4 regions of the Mycobacterium sp. MS1601 genome follow, and region 2 is predicted to be linked to each of the others. Evidence: riboswitches for the same ligand, from Rfam matches in the RefSeq annotation. Region 2 holds a riboswitch; each other region holds the start of a gene.

Region 1 (4,222 bases), 840 kb from region 2:
GCGCGACCTCCTGGAGCAGGGCTTCGAAGTGGCCGTGGTCCGCGACGCCACCGCGGGCCCGCGTCACCCCGTGCGCGGTGACGGCTACCAGGCCGCGCTGATCAACTTCGCCTACCTGGCGCACGCGGTGGTTTCCACCGACGAGATCGTCAGCGCCATGAGGGGCTAGAGATGGCGACCCTGGTCTCGGTCAATGTCGGTTTGCCCGCCGATGTGGACTGGAACGGACGGACCGTGCACACCGCGGTCTACAAGTACCCGGTGGCCGGGCCACAGACTGTGCGCCGCCTCAATATCGACGGCGACGGGCAGGGTGATCTGGGTGGGCACGGCGGCGAACAACGCGCTGTCCTGGTGTACCAGCTGGAATCGTATGACTACTGGTCGGCGGTGCTGCAGCGAGATGATCTGCGGCCGGGGCACTTCGCGGAGAACTTCACCGTCGACGGCCTGGCGGATCACGAGGTTTGTATCGGTGACCGGTTTCGGGTCGGCGGCGTGGTCCTGGAGGTCACCCAGCCGCGGGTGACCTGCTACCGGGTCGGATTGCGGCTGGGCGAACCGCGGATGCCTGCGATGCTGGTCTCGCATCGGCGTCCCGGGTTCTACTGTCGGGTGATCGAGGAGGGCCTGGTGCAGGCCGGCGACACGATCACCAAGATCTCGGCAGGGCCCGAGCACATCTCGGTCGCCGACATGGACGCGCTGCTGTATCTACCCGGGCATGCCCGCGACGATCTGGAACGGGCACTGAGGATCCCGGCCTTGAGTCCAGGCTGGCAGGGATCCCTGCGGGCGTTGGCAGACGCGGGCGAGGGCCGCGGCAATGTCGGACTGAGTTCGGTTGCCTCCGGCGCCCCACCGGCCTGGCCGGGGTTCCGCGCGCTGCAGGTGGTGGGGCTGCAGCGGGAGAGCCGCGACGTCCTGTCACTGAGGTTGGCTGCGCCCGACGGCTTGCCCGCCTGGTTGCCCGGCCAGTCCGTGACCGTGCGACTGCAACCGGATTCCGGAAGCGCGGTGGTACGGAGCTATTCGCTGTCCAACCTGGCAGGCTCCGCCGAGTTCCGCATCAGCGTCAAGTTGGAGCCCGACGGCCGGGCAGGGGCGTACCTGCACAGTCATGTTCGCGTCGGTGACACCCTCGACGTGGCCGCACCCCGCGGTGCGTTCGTGCTCGACGACGGCGACAGCCCGATCATGTTGTTATCGGCGGGCATCGGAGTCACTCCGGTGTTGTCGATGCTGCACACGTTGGCCAAGAGACGCTCCGAGCGAGAGGTGTGGTGGGTGCACGGTGCCCGAGCTGGTGCCGAGCACAGTTTCGCCGCCGAGGTGCAGAGCCTGCTCGATCAGTTGCCGAACAGTCACCGCCACATCGTCTACAGCACACCCGGCGCGGGTGACGTGGATTTCGACGGAACGGGGCGGCTGTCCCTCGAGGTACTGGCCGGCCTGGGAGTGCCCGCCTCCGCGGAGATCTATCTGTGCGGCCCGGACCGGTTCATGGCCGCGATGTCGGCCGGGCTGGACGCCGCACATCTGCACGCCGAGACCTTTGGCGCCGGTGCTGCTTTGACGCCGGGCCTGGCTGCCACCACGCCAGTACAGCCGCACGCACCGCAGGGCCGGGCCGGCACCGGTCCCGGTGTCGCCTTTGCGCGCAGTGCTCTGACCGTTGCATGGAGTGACCGCTTCGAGACTCTGCTCGACTTCGCCGAGGCCTGCGATGTGCCAACCCGGTGGTCGTGCCGCACCGGGGTGTGCCACACCTGTGAGACCGTACTGCTGTCCGGCGAGGTCCGCTACGACCCCGAACCGCTGGAGCCGGCCGCGGCAGGCAACGTCCTGCCGTGCTGCGCCCGCCCAACCACCGATGTGGTGATCGACCTGTGATGGTTGAATGGTCTGCGTCCCACGCAGGGAAACGTCGGTGTGAATCCGAGGCTGTCCCGCAACTGTGACCTGCTTGCGTCCAGCGCGAGCAGGGAGCCAGATCGCCTGCGTGGGTTAGTGACACCACGAGGATGGACAACCGAACATGTTCGAACGACGTCGTTTCCTGCTGGGCGTAGGTGCTGGCGGGCTGGCCGCCCTGGGCGCCCCGGTTCTGCTGAGTAGCTGTGGCAGCGAACATTCCACGGCACCGAACTCGGGTGAACCCGTCACCGGTGGCACGCTCAGGACTGTGTTCGCGGGAACCTCGGCGACCGCGGACGTGCTGGACCCTCACGTGGTGGGACATTCCGCGGGCGGAGCACTGTCGAAGAGCGTGTGGGATCGCCTGGTCGAGTACAACAACGACCTGACGCTGCGCTACCGCCTGGCCGAAGCACTGGAACCCAACGCTGACGGCACTCAGTGGCGGGTGAGGCTGCGGCCGGCAGTGGAGTTCAGCGACGGGTCCCCGCTGACCGCCCGCGACGTCATGTGGAGCTTCGAGCGGATGCTCGACCCCGACAAACCCTCCTCGGGCGACCTGTCCATGGTCGACCTCGCCGGCAGTCGGATGATCGACGATCTGACGCTGTCCATCGCCATGAACGAGCCGCTGGCCGACTTCGGTTCGGTACTTGCCGGTTGGTATGTCTACGTCGTCAAGAACGGCACCACGACTTTCGACTCGGACACCCTGCCCGTCGGCACCGGGCCCTTCGTCGCGGAGTCCTGGTCACCGGGCGACCGGGCCCGGCTGATACGCAACGACCGCTACTGGGACGGACCGGCTCGTCTGGACGCTGTCGAGATGTTGCAGATCGCCGCGGCCGAACCAAGGCTGAATGCGTTCTTGTCCGGCGAAGCCGACGTGGTCTACGAACTGGCCCCCGCGCAGGCGAACACCCTGCGCGATCAGCCCGACATCTACCTTGTCACGCCGCCGGCGGGAATCATGTCCGCCTTCCAGATGCGACTGGACGCTGCGCCGTTCGACGACGAGAGGGTGCGCGAAGCACTCCGATTGTCGGTCGACCGAGAAGCGATGGTCGATTCGGTGTTCTACGGCTTCGCCGAGCAGGGCAACGACCTGTACGGAAAGGGCGCGCCGTTCTACAACTCGGAGCTGCCCCAACGGAGCTACGACCCGGACAGGGCGCGGGAGTTGCTGCGCGCAGCGGGCCACGAAAACCTCACCGTCACACTGCACACCGCCGATGTGAGCCCAGGACAGTTGGAGTCGGCGACACTGTTTGCCGAGCAGGCCAAAAAAGCCGGTATCACCGTGGAGTTGCAGACCGAGCCCAACGACATCTACTTCTCGCAGATCTCCGGCAACCGGCCGTTCACTCAAACGGGCTGGTGGAACTACAGTCTGGACTACTTCTACGGGCAGACCATGACGTCGGACGCACCCAGCAACGGCACGGGATGGAAGAACCCCGAGTGGGACCGCATGTTCGCCGAAGCCAGGGCCGCCATGGACACCACACGCAGGGCGGAGCTCTACGCCCAACTGCAGGAACAGCTCTGGAACGAAGGCGGCTACATCCTGCACACCTTCGCGCTGCAGCCGACCGCGGTCCGCAACCATGTGCAAGGGATCCGCGACGGCGTGCCGGGCACCGGTGACTGGGCCAACTTCTCCACCAGCTGGGTGCTCCAGTGACCCGTCTGCGCGGCTGACGCGCCCGTGGCTCGTTATCTCGCCCGTCGGATGGCCGGCGCGCTGCTGGTGGTGGTGATCGTCGCCGCCGCGGTGTTCTGGTTGTTCGAACTGCTGCCGGGCGATGCGGCCACCATCCTGCTGTCCCGGCAGGGAGCCGGACAGCCCGATCCCCGCCAACTCGAGATGTTGAGGGCTGAATTGGGGCTCGACCGTCCGGCTTTGGAGAGATTCGCCGAATGGGCGGCCGGACTGGCCGGCGGTGATCTCGGGGTCTCGTTGCTGTCACAACGACCGGTGTCGGAGATCATCGCCCCGCTGTTGGGCAACTCCATGGTGCTGGCGGCGGTCACCGTCGCGATCCTGATCCCGCTGTCGGTGACCCTGGGACTGGCGGCGGGCGCACGCCCGGGAACCCGCTTGGACAAGGTGGTCAGTTCGGTGGCCCTGTCCGCGGAGTCGGTGCCGCCGTTTGTCATCGGAGTGTTGTGCATCTCGTGGTTGGCGCTGGGACTCGGCTGGTTCCCTGCTGTCTCGCTGGTACCCCGAGGCACCAGCCCCCTGGAGCGGCCGGAGATCCTGGTGCTGCCGGTACTGTGTCTGCTCTGCGGCCTTGCGCCCCAT
Region 2 (4,222 bases):
TCCACCACGAACAACACCAGGTTTGATTCTCGACCCTCCCGCACGGCGCGGCGCAGATCCTGACTCTGCAGCTGGAGCCGCCCCGCGGTACGGCCACGGGCGATCTGGTGCGGTGCGGCGGCGCGAACGGTCTCGACCAGATGGATGCCGTGGCCGTCACCGTCGACCCGGGTGGCACCGACCCGGCGCCCGGCGGCGGTGCGGGCCCGGCTGCGTCGACCGGACTGCCCCTCGCCGACACCGTCGACGGTGAACAGCTTGGCCCGGTAGGGCTCGCCCGCGCCGACCGGGGCGGGGATGCCCGATGACGGTGTGGTGCCAGTGTTGCCACCGGGCGGGGAGACGTCCTCGGGCGGGTTCTCGCCGCCGCCGTCATCGTCGGGTCCGTCCGGGTCCGGGTCCGGGTCGGTGTCGGAGGTTTCCGGAGGCAGCACGTCGTCGAGGGCCTGCTTGTCGAGTCCGGGTGCGTCGAACGGGTTGCGCCGCCGTCGGTGCGGCAGGGCCAGGCGCGCGGCCACCCTGATGTCCTCGATGGTGATGTGTTCGCGGCCCTGCCAGGCCGCGTGGGCAGCGGCGGTGCGGGCGGTGACGATATCGGCGCGCAGCCCGTCGACCTCGAACGCAGCGCATACTTCGGTAACCTTCAGCAGCATCTCGTCGGAGAGCTGCACGCGGGCCACCACATCCTGGGCGCGCTGGATGCGCAACTTCAACCGCTGCTGGGCCTCGGCGTAGCGGGCCCGGAACCCCTGGGAGTCGGTGTCGAATGCCAGCCGGCGTCGCACCACCTCGGCGCGCAGGACGGGATCACGTGGGGCGGCGACCTCGACGGTGAGACCGAAGCGGTCCAACAGCTGCGGCCGAAGTTCGCCCTCTTCGGGGTTCATGGTGCCGACGAGCACGAATCTAGCTGCGTGAGTTACGGATACACCGTCGCGCTCCACCGACAACCGCCCCATGGCCGCAGCATCGAGGAGCAGATCGACCAGGTGGTCGTGCAGCAGGTTCACCTCGTCGACATAGAGGATGCCGCGGTGGGCGGCAGCCAGCAGCCCCGGCTCGAAATCGATGGCGCCGTCGGACAGTGCGCGCTCGAGGTGGATGGATCCGGCCACCCGGTCTTCGGTGGCACCCACCGGCAGCTCGACCAGACGTACCGGTCGGGTCTCGATCAGGTGTCCGGGGTCGAACGGGCCGTCGGGAGATGTCGCATCGGGGTCGGCAGGTTCGCAGGAGAAGCGGTCGCCTGAGTAGACCTCGATGGGCGGGAGCACCTCGACGAGCGCACGGACCAATGTCGATTTGGCGGTGCCTTTCTGCCCGCGCACCAGAACTCCGCCGATGGCCGGAGACACTGTGGTCAGCAGCAATGCCAGGGCCATGTCGTCGAGCCCGCCTTGGGCGTCGGGGTCGGCGCCCAGTACGGCGGAAAACGGATAAAGCTGCAGCATGAGGCACTCCGCTCACGTTTCGGCCACTTGTTGTGGGCTCATGCGAGGCCGGTCTTCGGACTCACCGCGTCCCGATCCTGAACCAGGACGGGCGCGGATAACCGCAGCGGGCCTGTGCCGGACTCTCACCGGGCTTCCCAGATTCTCCCCGAAAGCCGTCCGCGCCGTTTCCGACGCGGGGGCACACGGGGCACCTCGCGGTACTCACGCTAGCATCGCGCCCGTGCCGATCGCTGACGTGCGTCTCACTGTGGTTGGTATTGGTGCCGACGGATGGGCCGGGCTCGGTGACAACGCCCGGTCTTTGCTCATCGGTGCCGATACCGTTGTCGGTGCGCCTCGACACCTCGGTCTGTTGCCCGAGGTAGATGGTCAGCAACGGTTGACCTTGCCGCGACCGCTACTGGCCGGGTTGACCGCCCTGCTGGAAAATCTGTCCGGCCGGGTCGTGGTATTGGCCTCGGGTGATCCACTGGTCAGTGGTATCGCGACCACATTGATCAACAAGCTCGGGACGGATCGGGTGACGGTGGTACCGCACGTCTCTTCGGTGGCGTTGGCCCGGGCACGTCTTGGCTGGTCAGCGGAATCGGTGTCGGTGATCAGCGTCGTGGGCCGCGATGTGAGCGCGGTACTGCGCGAGTGCGCTCCCGGTATGCACCTACTGGTCTTGTCTTCTGACGAGCACACTCCAGGGGAACTCGCCGACCTACTGCAACGTCTGGGCTACGGCAACAGCCGGATGGTGATCCTGTCGGATCTGGGCGGTACAGCCGAATCCCGCATCGAGACCACGGCACAGCAGTTCGTCGGTGCGGTGCCGCGACTGAACATTGTTGCGCTCGAGATCGCTGGACCACTCCGGAGTGGCTGGGCCACAGGGCTTCCCGACGAACTGTTCGACAACGACGGTCAGCTCACCAAACGAGATCTGCGCGCGGCGGCCTTGGCGCGTCTGGCTCCGGTGCCCGGCCAGTTGCTCTGGGACGTCGGCGCGGGAGCGGGTTCGGTCGGTATCGAGTGGATGCGAGCCCACCCGAGCTGCCGCACGATCGCGGTGGAAGCCGACGCCGACCGTGCCCGGCGCATCGTCGGTAACGCACACTCGCTGGGGGTTCCCACACTACGCGTCGTGAACGGCTCAGCTCCAAACGTATTGGCCGACCTCGAAGAGCCGGACGCCATCTTCGTCGGGGGTGGCGCCACTCGACCGGGGGTCCTGGACGAATGCATGAGCAGGTTGAGTTCCGGCGGTCGCCTGGTGATTCACGGTGTCACGCTGGAAACCGAGATGCTGTTGGGTGCCGCCTACCTGCGACACGGCGGCGAACTCACCAGGATTCACATCGAACGCGCCGCGCCGGTGGGGACGTTTGTGGGGTGGACGCCGGCTCGGGCGGTGACCCAGTGGGCGTGGGTCAAGAACTGAATCGATCACCGGCTTCTGTGGTGTCGGAACGGCCGCGCAGGCTGGCACCGCAAGGGTAATCTGCTGAAATGGTGTGGACCGAGCCCGATGCCGGCTCGCGCGTTGCCTGAAATTTCCTCGCGGCGAAGCGGTTCGCTCCTTGTTGTCACACACGATTCCCAGCGACGAGGCGGGGAACAGGACAAAGGAAGATCATGGCTGAGTTCGTCATATCCGTTGATCAAGGCACTACAAGCACTCGAGCCATGGTCTTCGACCACAGCGGCGCCGAGGTTGGACGGCATCAGCTCGAACACGAGCAGATTCTGCCGCAGGCCGGCTGGGTGGAACACAATCCAGTGGAGATCTGGGAACGCACCGCTTCGGTGCTGGCCTCGGTGCTCAACAAGACGAAGCTCCAACCCACGGACCTTGCCGCGGTCGGTATCACCAATCAGCGTGAGACAGCGATGGTTTGGAACAAGCGTACCGGCAGGCACTACTACAACGCCATCGTCTGGCAGGACACCCGCACCGACCGCATCGCTTCGGCGCTGGATCGAGATGGACGCGGCGACGTCATCAGGCAGAAGGCCGGCCTTCCGCCCGCCACCTACTTTTCTGGCGGCAAGGTGCAGTGGATCCTGGAGAATGTCGACGGCGTCCGCGAGGCTGCCGAGCGCGGTGAGGCCATCTTCGGCACCAGCGACAGCTGGGTGGTCTGGAATCTCACCGGCGGACCGCGTGGCGGCGTGCACGTCACGGATGTGACGAATGCAAGCCGCACCATGTTGATGAACCTGGAGACCTTGGACTGGGACGACGAGCTGTTGTCCTTCTTCGGTATTCCGCGCCAGATGCTACCCAAAATCGTGCCTTCGTCGTCGTCACAGCCGTACGGGGTGACATTGGACAATGGCCCGTTGGGCGGTGAAGTGCCAGTCACCGGCATTCTCGGTGACCAGCAGGCCGCCATGGTGGGCCAGGTCTGCCTGGCACCGGGGGAGGCCAAAAACACCTATGGCACCGGCAATTTCCTGCTGTTGAACACCGGTGAGAAGATCGTGCGATCCAACAACGGATTGCTCACCACCGTGTGCTACCAGTTTGATTCCGCCAAGCCGGTGTACGCACTGGAAGGCTCTATCGCCGTCACAGGTTCGGCCATCCAGTGGCTGCGCGACCAACTCGGGATCATCAGCGGTGCGGCACAGAGTGAATCGCTGGCTCGACAGGTCGACGACAACGGCGGAGTTTACTTCGTGCCTGCCTTCTCCGGTCTGTTTGCACCCTACTGGCGTTCGGATGCTCGCGGTGCCATCGTCGGGCTTTCGCGTTACAACACCAATGCGCACGTCGCCCG
Region 3 (4,222 bases), 370 kb from region 2:
GCAGTTGGGGGTCGTGGACGCCTGCGGCATCGAGTTCAGAGCTGAGCATCAGCGCACCACCATCGTCTGTTGTCTGCGGGAAGGAGAACCGGTGAGCCGCTCGGCGGCCAGTCGGCCGGAGATCACCGCCGTCGGGACGCCGACTCCGGGCACGGTGGACGACCCGGCGAGCACCACGTTGTCGATACCGCGGATCCGGTTCGCCGGCCGGAATGGCCCGGTCTGGGTGAAGTTGTGCGCCAACGCGAACGGGGTGCCTGCGGCCATGCCCTGCCGGGCCCAGCCGGACGGATCCACGACGTCGAGCAACTGGGGGTCCTCGATCAGGCCGGGAAGCCGGCGGTCCACCGTCTCGATCATCTGCTCGGTGTAGGCGGGACCGATCGCCGACCAGTCGATGGTGCCGACCTCGGTGTTGGGGGCAGGAGCCAGCACATAGAGCAGGTCGCGGCCCTCGGGTGCCAGTGTGGGATCAGCGACGGTGGGTCTGGTGACCAGCAGCGACGGATCCGACATCACCGTGCCGTGGTCGATGATCTCCCGGAAGGTGTCGCGCCAGGCGTCTCCGAACAGGATGTTGTGGTGGGGAAGGTCTGAACCTGTTGCGCGGCAGCCAATGTGCGCCACCACGGCGGATGGCGCCGGACGCAGGCGTAGCAATCGACGCGGCGTTCGACCGAGCATCCGGTAGGTGTCGGGCAGTTCGGTGGTCAACACCACGGCGTCGGCCGCGAACCGCTCGCCGGTGTCGGTACCCACGGTGCTGACCACGCCGCCACTGTGTATCAGCTCGGTCACCGAAGTGCCGTAACGGAATTCGACTCCTGCGGCGCTGGCTGCGGCAGCCATGGCGTCCGGCACGGCACGCATGCCGCCCCGCGGGAAGTACACCCCGGCGACCGTGTCCATGTAGGCGATGACGGCGTACACCGCGAGCGCCCGCTGCGGCGGCACCCCCGCATACAGCGCCTGGAAGGTGAACACCCGCTGCAGGCGCTCATCGGTCAGGAATCGCCTGACCACGGAGTCCCAGCGGCGAAACCCGCCGATGGACAGCAACCGCAGCAAATCGGAGTTCACCAGCGAAAGAGGTGATTGGAAGTTCGATCCGATGAAGCCGTCGAACTCCACGTCGTAGAGGCGGGTGAGCCATTGGCGCAGTTGCAGATAGCCCTGCGCCTGCTGCGGGCCGGCGAAGCGTTCCACCTCGGCGGCCATGGCCGCCGCATCGCTGTGTACCTGCAGTGCGGTGCCGTCGGCGAAGGAGGCCCGGTATGCCGGTGCCACCGGGATCAGGTCCAAGCGGTCGGCACTGGATTCGCCCACTGCGGCGAAGGCGTCGTCGATGATCTCCGGCATGGTCAACACGGTGGGCCCGGTGTCGAGCCGGTAGCCGTCGATGTCGGCTCGGCCCATCCGTCCGCCGGGGTGGTGGCCGCGCTCCAGCACTGTGACCGCGACACCGCGGCCGGCAAGGTGCATGGCAGCAGAGAGCCCGGAAAGACCAGCTCCGACCACCACCACGCGGCGGGGTTGACGGAAACGCAGGGTCACGAAGGTCCTCCCGGGCTACAGACAGTGCGAAGGAAGTTCCCGTTCTGGCCAGGTCGAAAACATCGCTTCTCGGGTACCAGAAACGCTGTGGACTCGGGGCGAACGGCAGCTGGCTGCTGGATTGTGGGCGCGACTGTCTACCTGGCCTCCGAAGCTCTTGCAGCAAAGGCACTCCCAGGCTACAGCTACCTGTATAACTACCTCAGCGACCTCGGCGTCGCAACCGTTATGAACGTCGGGTTCGTGGTTCACGGTGCATTGTTCGCAGTCGGAGCCGTCGTTGTCACCCACGGAGCGGAGCCGGTCCTGACCAGGCGCGGTTTCGTCGCGGCCGCCGCGGTGAATGCGCTGGGCAACGTGGTCATCGCCGTGTTCCCGAGCTACCTCGACACCAAGGTGCCGTGGCACGGTATCGGCGCCGGGCTCGCCATCATCGGTGGCAACCTGGCCCTCGTTGTGGGTGGTGGCGCCGGCCGCTGGTCCTGGTGTCGGTCGGTGTACCCGATCATCGTCTGGGAGTTGGTCACCGCGGTGGTGCTGCTCGCGGGACGTTCGCGGTAGTGTTCCCGGTGCAGCTGGTTTGCCTTTGACATCCGTCAAGGGCATCGCAAGAGGGAACCCGGTGAGAATCCGGGACTGTCCCGCAGCGGTATGCAGGAACGACCGCCGTCAACGGCACTGATGTCAAGCATCGGGAAGCGACGGCCAGTAGGAGCATCCACGGATGCGCGCCTGTGAGTCCGAAGACCTGCCAGTTGTGCCGGGCGCGCCGCGTCCGGCGGCGCATCGCCTCGTGGACTGGGCGTATGGCCGGCGTGGTGATCCCTTGCGTCGTGCAGGTGGTCGGTCCGGCGGTACGGCCGTGGGCGATGGGCACTCCGTCGTACCGAAGGAACCATCCCGTGTCACCGACCTTCTCCGCCACCGTTCTCGGTTCACCCCGGATCGGGCCCAACCGCGAACTCAAACGCGCCACCGAGAACTACTGGGCCGGCAAGATCAACCGCGCCAAGCTCGAGGCCGTCGCCTCGGGTCTGCGATTTTCCACCTGGGCGGCCCTGACCGCCGCAGGCCTGGACTCGATTCCGGTCAACACGTTCTCCTACTACGACCAAATGCTGGACACCGCGGTGATGCTGGGTGCGCTGCCGCCCCGGGTGGCCGTCGTCGACGACGATCTGGACCGCTACTTCGCCGCCGCTCGTGGTACCGGGGAGATCGCCCCACTGGAGATGACCAAGTGGTTCGACACCAACTACCACTACATCGTCCCGGAGATCGGCCCGTCGACGACCTTCAGCCTCCACCCCACCAAAGTGCTCGGTGAGCTCGCGGAAGCGCTGTCACAGAAGATCGCCGCTCGCCCGGTGGTGATCGGGCCCATCACGTTCCTCGCGTTGGCCAAAGCCGTTGATGGTGGTGGTGATCCGATCGAACGGCTCGACGATCTCGTTCCCCTGTACATCGACCTGCTGGGCCGGTTGTCCGCAGCGGGCGCTTCGTGGGTACAGCTCGACGAACCCGTGCTGGTCACCGACATCCTCTCCAACGCCGCAGGTCTCGCGGAGTCCGTCTATCGCCGTCTCGGTGAGGTGGCCGAACGACCGTCGATCTTCGTCTCCACCTACTTCGGCGGACTCGACGCGGCGCTGCCCGCGCTGGCCCGCACCCCGGTCGAGGCCATCGGCGTCGACTTGGCGGCAGGCAGCGAGCAAGCCGTGACGGCGGTTCCCGAACTGGCGGAGAAGCTCGTCGTCGCCGGGGTGGTGGACGGGCGCAACATCTGGGCGACCGACCTGGAGAAAGCGCTCGGCGCGCTCAACGCGCTGGTGGGATCGGTCGGCGCGGTAGCGGTGTCCACGTCGTGCTCGACGTTGCACGTGCCGTACTCGCTGGAGCCGGAGACAGGGCTGGACGACGCGCTGCGCAGCTGGCTGGCGTTCGGTGCCGAAAAGGTCCGCGAGGTGGTCACGTTGGCGTCGGCGGTGCGCGGTGAACGCGATGAGGACGTGTTTGCGGCTTCGGCGGCGGCGGTGGCGTCGCGCAGATCGGATGCGCGGCTGCACAATGCCGACATCCGCGCAGTGCTCGGCACGGTGCTGGCCGCGGGTCTGCACCGAGGTGCCGCCCCGGAGCGCCGCGCCGCGCAGGACGCCCGGCTGCGCCTGCCCGTCCTTCCCACCACGACCATCGGCTCGTATCCGCAGACCACGCAGATCCGTCAAGCGCGCGCCGCCTTGCGGGCCGGGGAGATCGACCAGGCCGAGTACACCCGGCGGATGAAGGCCGAAGTCGCCGAAGTCATCACACTGCAGGAAGAGCTGGGCATCGACGTCCTGGTACACGGAGAGCCCGAACGCAACGACATGGTGCAGTACTTCGCCGAGCAGCTCGACGGCTTCTTCGCCACGCAGAACGGTTGGGTGCAGTCCTACGGCACCCGGTGTGTGCGACCGCCGATCCTCTACGGCGACGTGGTGCGGCGGCGGCCGATGACGGTCGACTGGGCCACCTATGCCCAGTCGCTGACCGACAAGCCGGTCAAAGGCATGCTGACCGGGCCGGTGACGATTCTGGCCTGGTCTTTCGTCCGCGATGACCAGCCGTTGGCGGACACCGCCAATCAGATCGCGCTGGCGATCCGTGACGAGACGGTGGATCTGCAAAC
Region 4 (4,222 bases), 1.9 Mb from region 2:
GGGGTAGCGACAGGACCGGTGAGACGGCCGGCCAACGGTGGCTGTTCCAGCAGCAGCGCGGTGGCGGCGTAGCACGACCTGGCGCGACTGGCCGAGCGCGCTGCCAGCACCAGCGCGGTGGCGGCGTTTCCCCACAGCAGTCCGTCGGCCATCTTGACCGTCGCCCGCAGAAGTTGATGAAACGGTGCCAACTGCACGTCGACGACGTTGCGGTACAGCAGCCCTGCCACCTCACCGGGAGTATCTGCCCTGGTGCCCACCGGCGCGGTGAAGCCGAGTATCAGGGTGCTGTCGTCGGCGCATCCGTACTTCAGTGCGGTCAGGTCCGGAACCACCCGGCCGAACGCCCACGCTCCCAACGACACTGCCCACAGGCGTTCGGCGAACTCGTACTGCAGAGCCGAGGCCGCCACCCGCGCCTCGGTGGTACCCAGCCGGGTCGCCCTGGCCTCCAGCGCCGCACCAAGATCGAAAGGTGGTGGTGCGCTGTCGAGTTGGGTCTCGAAGTACTCGCCGTACCGTGCGGCCCTGGACAACGCCGCAACCAGCGTCATCAGAACCTGTCGGGGTGCAGCTGGGCGGCCAGCTCCCCCACCGCATACGGTGCGCGGACGCCGAGCACCGCGTCCTGCAGGGTGAGCACCGCGAACCTGTCATTGCGGATGGCGGGGACATCGGCCAGCTCGGGCCTGCTCTTGAGAAAGGCCTTCTTCTCCTCCACCGACGGGGTACCGAAGTAGTCGTAGATGATGATGACCTCCGGGCTGCGGTCGATCACCTGCTCCCAGGACACGTCGGCAAAGGTGTCCTGCACGTCGGCGAAAACATTGCTGGCCCCGGCCAATTCGATGATCTGATTGCCGATGCCCTGGCCGCCCGCGGTGAACGCGGTGCCCTCACCGCTGTCGTAGACGAACGCCCGCAGCGGCGTGACGTCCTGTACGGCGCCGGAAGCTTCGGCCACACTGTTCTTCATCTCGTCGGTGAGGCTCGCGGCACGGTCTGCGACACCGAAGATACCGGCGATCCGGTCGACCTCGGCGTACACGTCCGCCATGGTGATCGGTGACGTGGCGCAGTACTCCGGGTTGAGATAGGTGGTGACACCGGCATCGGCGAACGCTTGCCGGGAGCGGCCCTGGGCCTCGTCGAATGCGCTGTTGTAACCGCCGTACACAAAATCGGGATCGACCGCGATCACCTGCTCGAAAGACGCGTCCTTGTCCGAGATCTCCGGGATCGCCTCATAGGCCGCGGTGTACTGCGGCAACGGTGGATTGTCCGGATAGACCGTGCCGACCATCGAATCCTGCAGCCCGAGTGCGAGCATCATTTCGGTGGCGTGCTGATAGTAGCCCACTGCCCGGGTGGGCGGTTGGTCGACGGTAACCTGCACCCCGCAGTTGTCGATCGCGGAAGTTGTTGCCGTATCAGGGGTTTGGGAGCCACACCCGACAAGCAGTGCGGCGGCGGCGAGAAAGGTCAGGCAGGTGCGTGCAGACACGATTGACTCCATCCGGGATGTCCTCGTCCCAGAGCAGGGCGTCCGGCGGGGGCAGTATCGGACTCCCGGGTTCTACCCGGTCACCGTGGCGGGACCGCGCCGGATTCACACCGGCTTCCTGCTTGCCCATCGGAGCCGGCGGGTTGACCGGCAGTGCTGACAGTAACCGATCTGGGCCGCAGCCACGACGGCAACCAGGACGGTGGGGCATCGGGGGCGCGATCGAACAACCCACCTGACGGGTCGTCGATGCGCCCACCCCAGCGCACCAGGTCCTCGGCGGGGCGGTAGATCTGCCGGATCACCAGGACGCAGAGCCCGACAACCGCGAGGTCCCGCAACAGCACGGTGGTGGTGAGGGCCTGCTCGGGCAGCCCTTTGTTCTGCTCACCGAAGAGGTACAGCATCCGCGGCACCCACACCAGCGCGTCGATGGTCATCCAGGCCAGCAGGAGCCGACGGTGCGGCAACGCCAAGACCGCCAATGGCACCAGCCACAGCGAGAACTGCGGACTCCACACCTTGTTGGTCAGCAGGAAAGCCGCCACCACCAGGAGAGCCAACTGTGCCAACCTCGGCCGCTGTGGCGCCGTCAGGGCAATGTAGACGATGGCGGCGCAACACAATCCGAACAACAGTGCCGTGACGGTGTTGAGAATCGCCGGCGGCTCCCAGAACCCGAGATCGGCGTCGAAACCCGGCCAGCCGGTGAAGCTTCCGAACACGTTGTACAACGAGTCCATGTCCTCACCGCGGCGGCTGTTGAGTCGGAAGAACTCTGCCCACCCGGCCGGGAACAGCACCATGATCGGCAGGTTGACCACCAGCCACGCGGCCAGCGCCGCCGCCACCGTCTTTCCCGCCTCCGCCAGCCGATTCGACCTCAACGCCAGCGCCACGATGGGCAACAGCAGCAGCACCGGATAGAGCTTGGCCGCCACCCCGAGGCCGATCAGGACACCGGCCAACACCGGTTTTCGGCGTGCCCAGGCCAGCAACCCACCCATCGCGAAAGCCGTTGCCAGTGCATCGAAGTTGGTGAAGATCTGGAAGATCAGCAGGGGTGAACCGGCCACCAGCGCCGCGTCCCAGATGCGCCGCCCGGCCAGCATCGCGGTGGCCCACACCGTCGTCAGCCACGCCAGCGCCAGCCCGAACGCCGCGATGTTGAAGAACATCACCACTTCGGCGACGCCCGAGAGCACCGGCCACGACACCGCCCGCGTGAGCGCCGAATACGTCTTGGCCAATGCCATCGCCACGTACTGGTAGACACCGGTGATCACCGGATACTCCATGTAGCGAACAGCTGCGGTGCCGTCGTACTGGGTGCGGGGCTGGCCGTTCTCGTCGGTTTCCAACCAGCTCGACTTGTACGGGAACTTGCCCTGGCTCAACAACTCCGCGGTGTACAGCGGCACGGTGTCGGAATAGCACAAGCTGTAGTAGGCCCGCTGGTTCTCCCAGTTGGCCACCCGCTGATCAGCCGACCCGGTGCCAATGGTCTGCAGGCAGGGCGATTTTGTGGCCCACCCCAGCGCCAGGAACATCACGGCGATCACGAAGATGACCCGCAGCGGCGTGAAGAACCGCTGCCTGCCGATCAACGCGTGGCGTCCCACCGGGCCACCGACCACATCGGACATGGCCGACACCATCTTGTCGTTGCGGCTCGGAAGATCACGATCATCAGCGCTGCGGGTGTCCGAGGCCAGCCGCTGCGGCGAGACTTCTTCCGTCACGGAGCAGGCGGACCCGGCGGCGGAACAGGCGCAAGCGGATCACCCGGCGGCGGAACCGGAGCTCCGGGCACAGGAGGCGCACCCGGTGCCGGTGCGGGCACCGTCGTCGGCGGCCCCAGCGGAATGGTGATCCCGGGAGCGATCTCGAGACTCGGCTGGATCACCGTGCCGGGCGGGGGCGTCGGCGGTGCGGTCTCGGTGGGCCGTGGCGGCGGGGCAGCAGGCACACCGGCGTAGCCGCCGATCTCCGTCGGCTTGGGGAAGTCCTCGTTGTCGGTGCCGTCGAGCGCGCCGTCCATGGTCGCTTTCCAGATGTCCGACGGCAGCCCCGAACCGTAGACCGGCGAGCCCCATTGATTCTCCAGGGGTTTGGTGCCCTCGGTGGTGCCCACCCAGACCGCCGTCGACAGCGACGGGGTGTACCCGACCATCCACGCGTCACGGTTGTCGCCGGTGTCGCCGAGCTGGTTGGTGCCCGTCTTGGCCGCCGACTTCCGGCCCCGGCCAGATTGTGCCCGTTGGCATATCCGGCAATGGGCTGCATGGCGGCAGTGACGTTGTCGGCGACCGCCTTGTCGATGCGCTGCTCACCCTCGGTGTCCTGGTTGGCCGCGTCGAACAGCACCTGGCCCTGGGCGTTGACCACCTTCTGCACAAAATGTGGGCGATGGTAAACGCCGGAGTCAGCCAGCGTGGCGTACGCCGAGGCCATGTCGAGAACCCGGGATTGATACTGCCCCAACACCACACCGTTGTTCGGCGGGCCGCCCTGGCCGTCCTCACTGAGCGTGTGTTCCACCCCGGGGAAGCTCTCGGCGATACCGGCACGGTGCGCAGCGTCGGCGACGTCGGCCGGGCCGTTGTCGAGCTCCAGCATCAACCGGTAGAAACTGGTGTTCAGCGAACGCTTGAGTGCTTCGGCGATGTTGCAGGTGCCGCAGTTGCTGCCCTCGACATTGCTGATCTGGATGCCGTT

What was found. Region 2 has a riboswitch for cobalamin ahead of BVC93_RS02715 (VWA domain-containing protein). Riboswitches for the same ligand answer to the same signal wherever they lie in the genome.
Region 1: linked by a shared signal. The riboswitch ahead of BVC93_RS06820 (ABC transporter substrate-binding protein) and the one ahead of BVC93_RS02715 (VWA domain-containing protein) in region 2 are both predicted to bind cobalamin.
Region 3: linked by a shared signal. The riboswitch ahead of metE (5-methyltetrahydropteroyltriglutamate--homocysteine S-methyltransferase) and the one ahead of BVC93_RS02715 (VWA domain-containing protein) in region 2 are both predicted to bind cobalamin.
Region 4: linked by a shared signal. The riboswitch ahead of BVC93_RS12290 (ABC transporter substrate-binding protein) and the one ahead of BVC93_RS02715 (VWA domain-containing protein) in region 2 are both predicted to bind cobalamin.

Annotation. Positions count from the first base shown of each region.
Region 1 is NZ_CP019420.1:1,406,409-1,410,630, reverse strand. Features, by position in the region: gene BVC93_RS06830 (cysteine hydrolase) at 1-169, shown strand, start outside; gene BVC93_RS06825 (MOSC and FAD-binding oxidoreductase domain-containing protein) at 172-1,893, shown strand; cobalamin riboswitch at 1,885-2,008, shown strand; gene BVC93_RS06820 (ABC transporter substrate-binding protein) at 2,039-3,601, shown strand; gene BVC93_RS06815 (ABC transporter permease) at 3,626-4,222, shown strand, end outside.
Region 2 is NZ_CP019420.1:569,673-573,894, reverse strand. Features, by position in the region: gene BVC93_RS02715 (VWA domain-containing protein) at 1-1,451, opposite strand, end outside; cobalamin riboswitch at 1,490-1,654, opposite strand; gene cbiE (precorrin-6y C5,15-methyltransferase (decarboxylating) subunit CbiE) at 1,675-2,880, shown strand; gene glpK (glycerol kinase GlpK) at 3,075-4,222, shown strand, end outside.
Region 3 is NZ_CP019420.1:197,617-201,838, reverse strand. Features, by position in the region: gene BVC93_RS00980 (phytoene/squalene synthase family protein) at 1-49, opposite strand, end outside; gene crtI (phytoene desaturase family protein) at 49-1,554, opposite strand; gene BVC93_RS00970 (DUF998 domain-containing protein) at 1,678-2,115, shown strand; cobalamin riboswitch at 2,114-2,324, shown strand; gene metE (5-methyltetrahydropteroyltriglutamate--homocysteine S-methyltransferase) at 2,424-4,222, shown strand, end outside.
Region 4 is NZ_CP019420.1:2,515,100-2,519,321, reverse strand. Features, by position in the region: gene BVC93_RS12295 ((2Fe-2S)-binding protein) at 1-554, opposite strand, end outside; gene BVC93_RS12290 (ABC transporter substrate-binding protein) at 554-1,504, opposite strand; cobalamin riboswitch at 1,532-1,671, opposite strand; partial or broken gene BVC93_RS12285 (glycosyltransferase family 87 protein) at 1,645-3,246, opposite strand; partial or broken gene BVC93_RS12280 (transglycosylase domain-containing protein) at 3,243-4,222, opposite strand, start outside.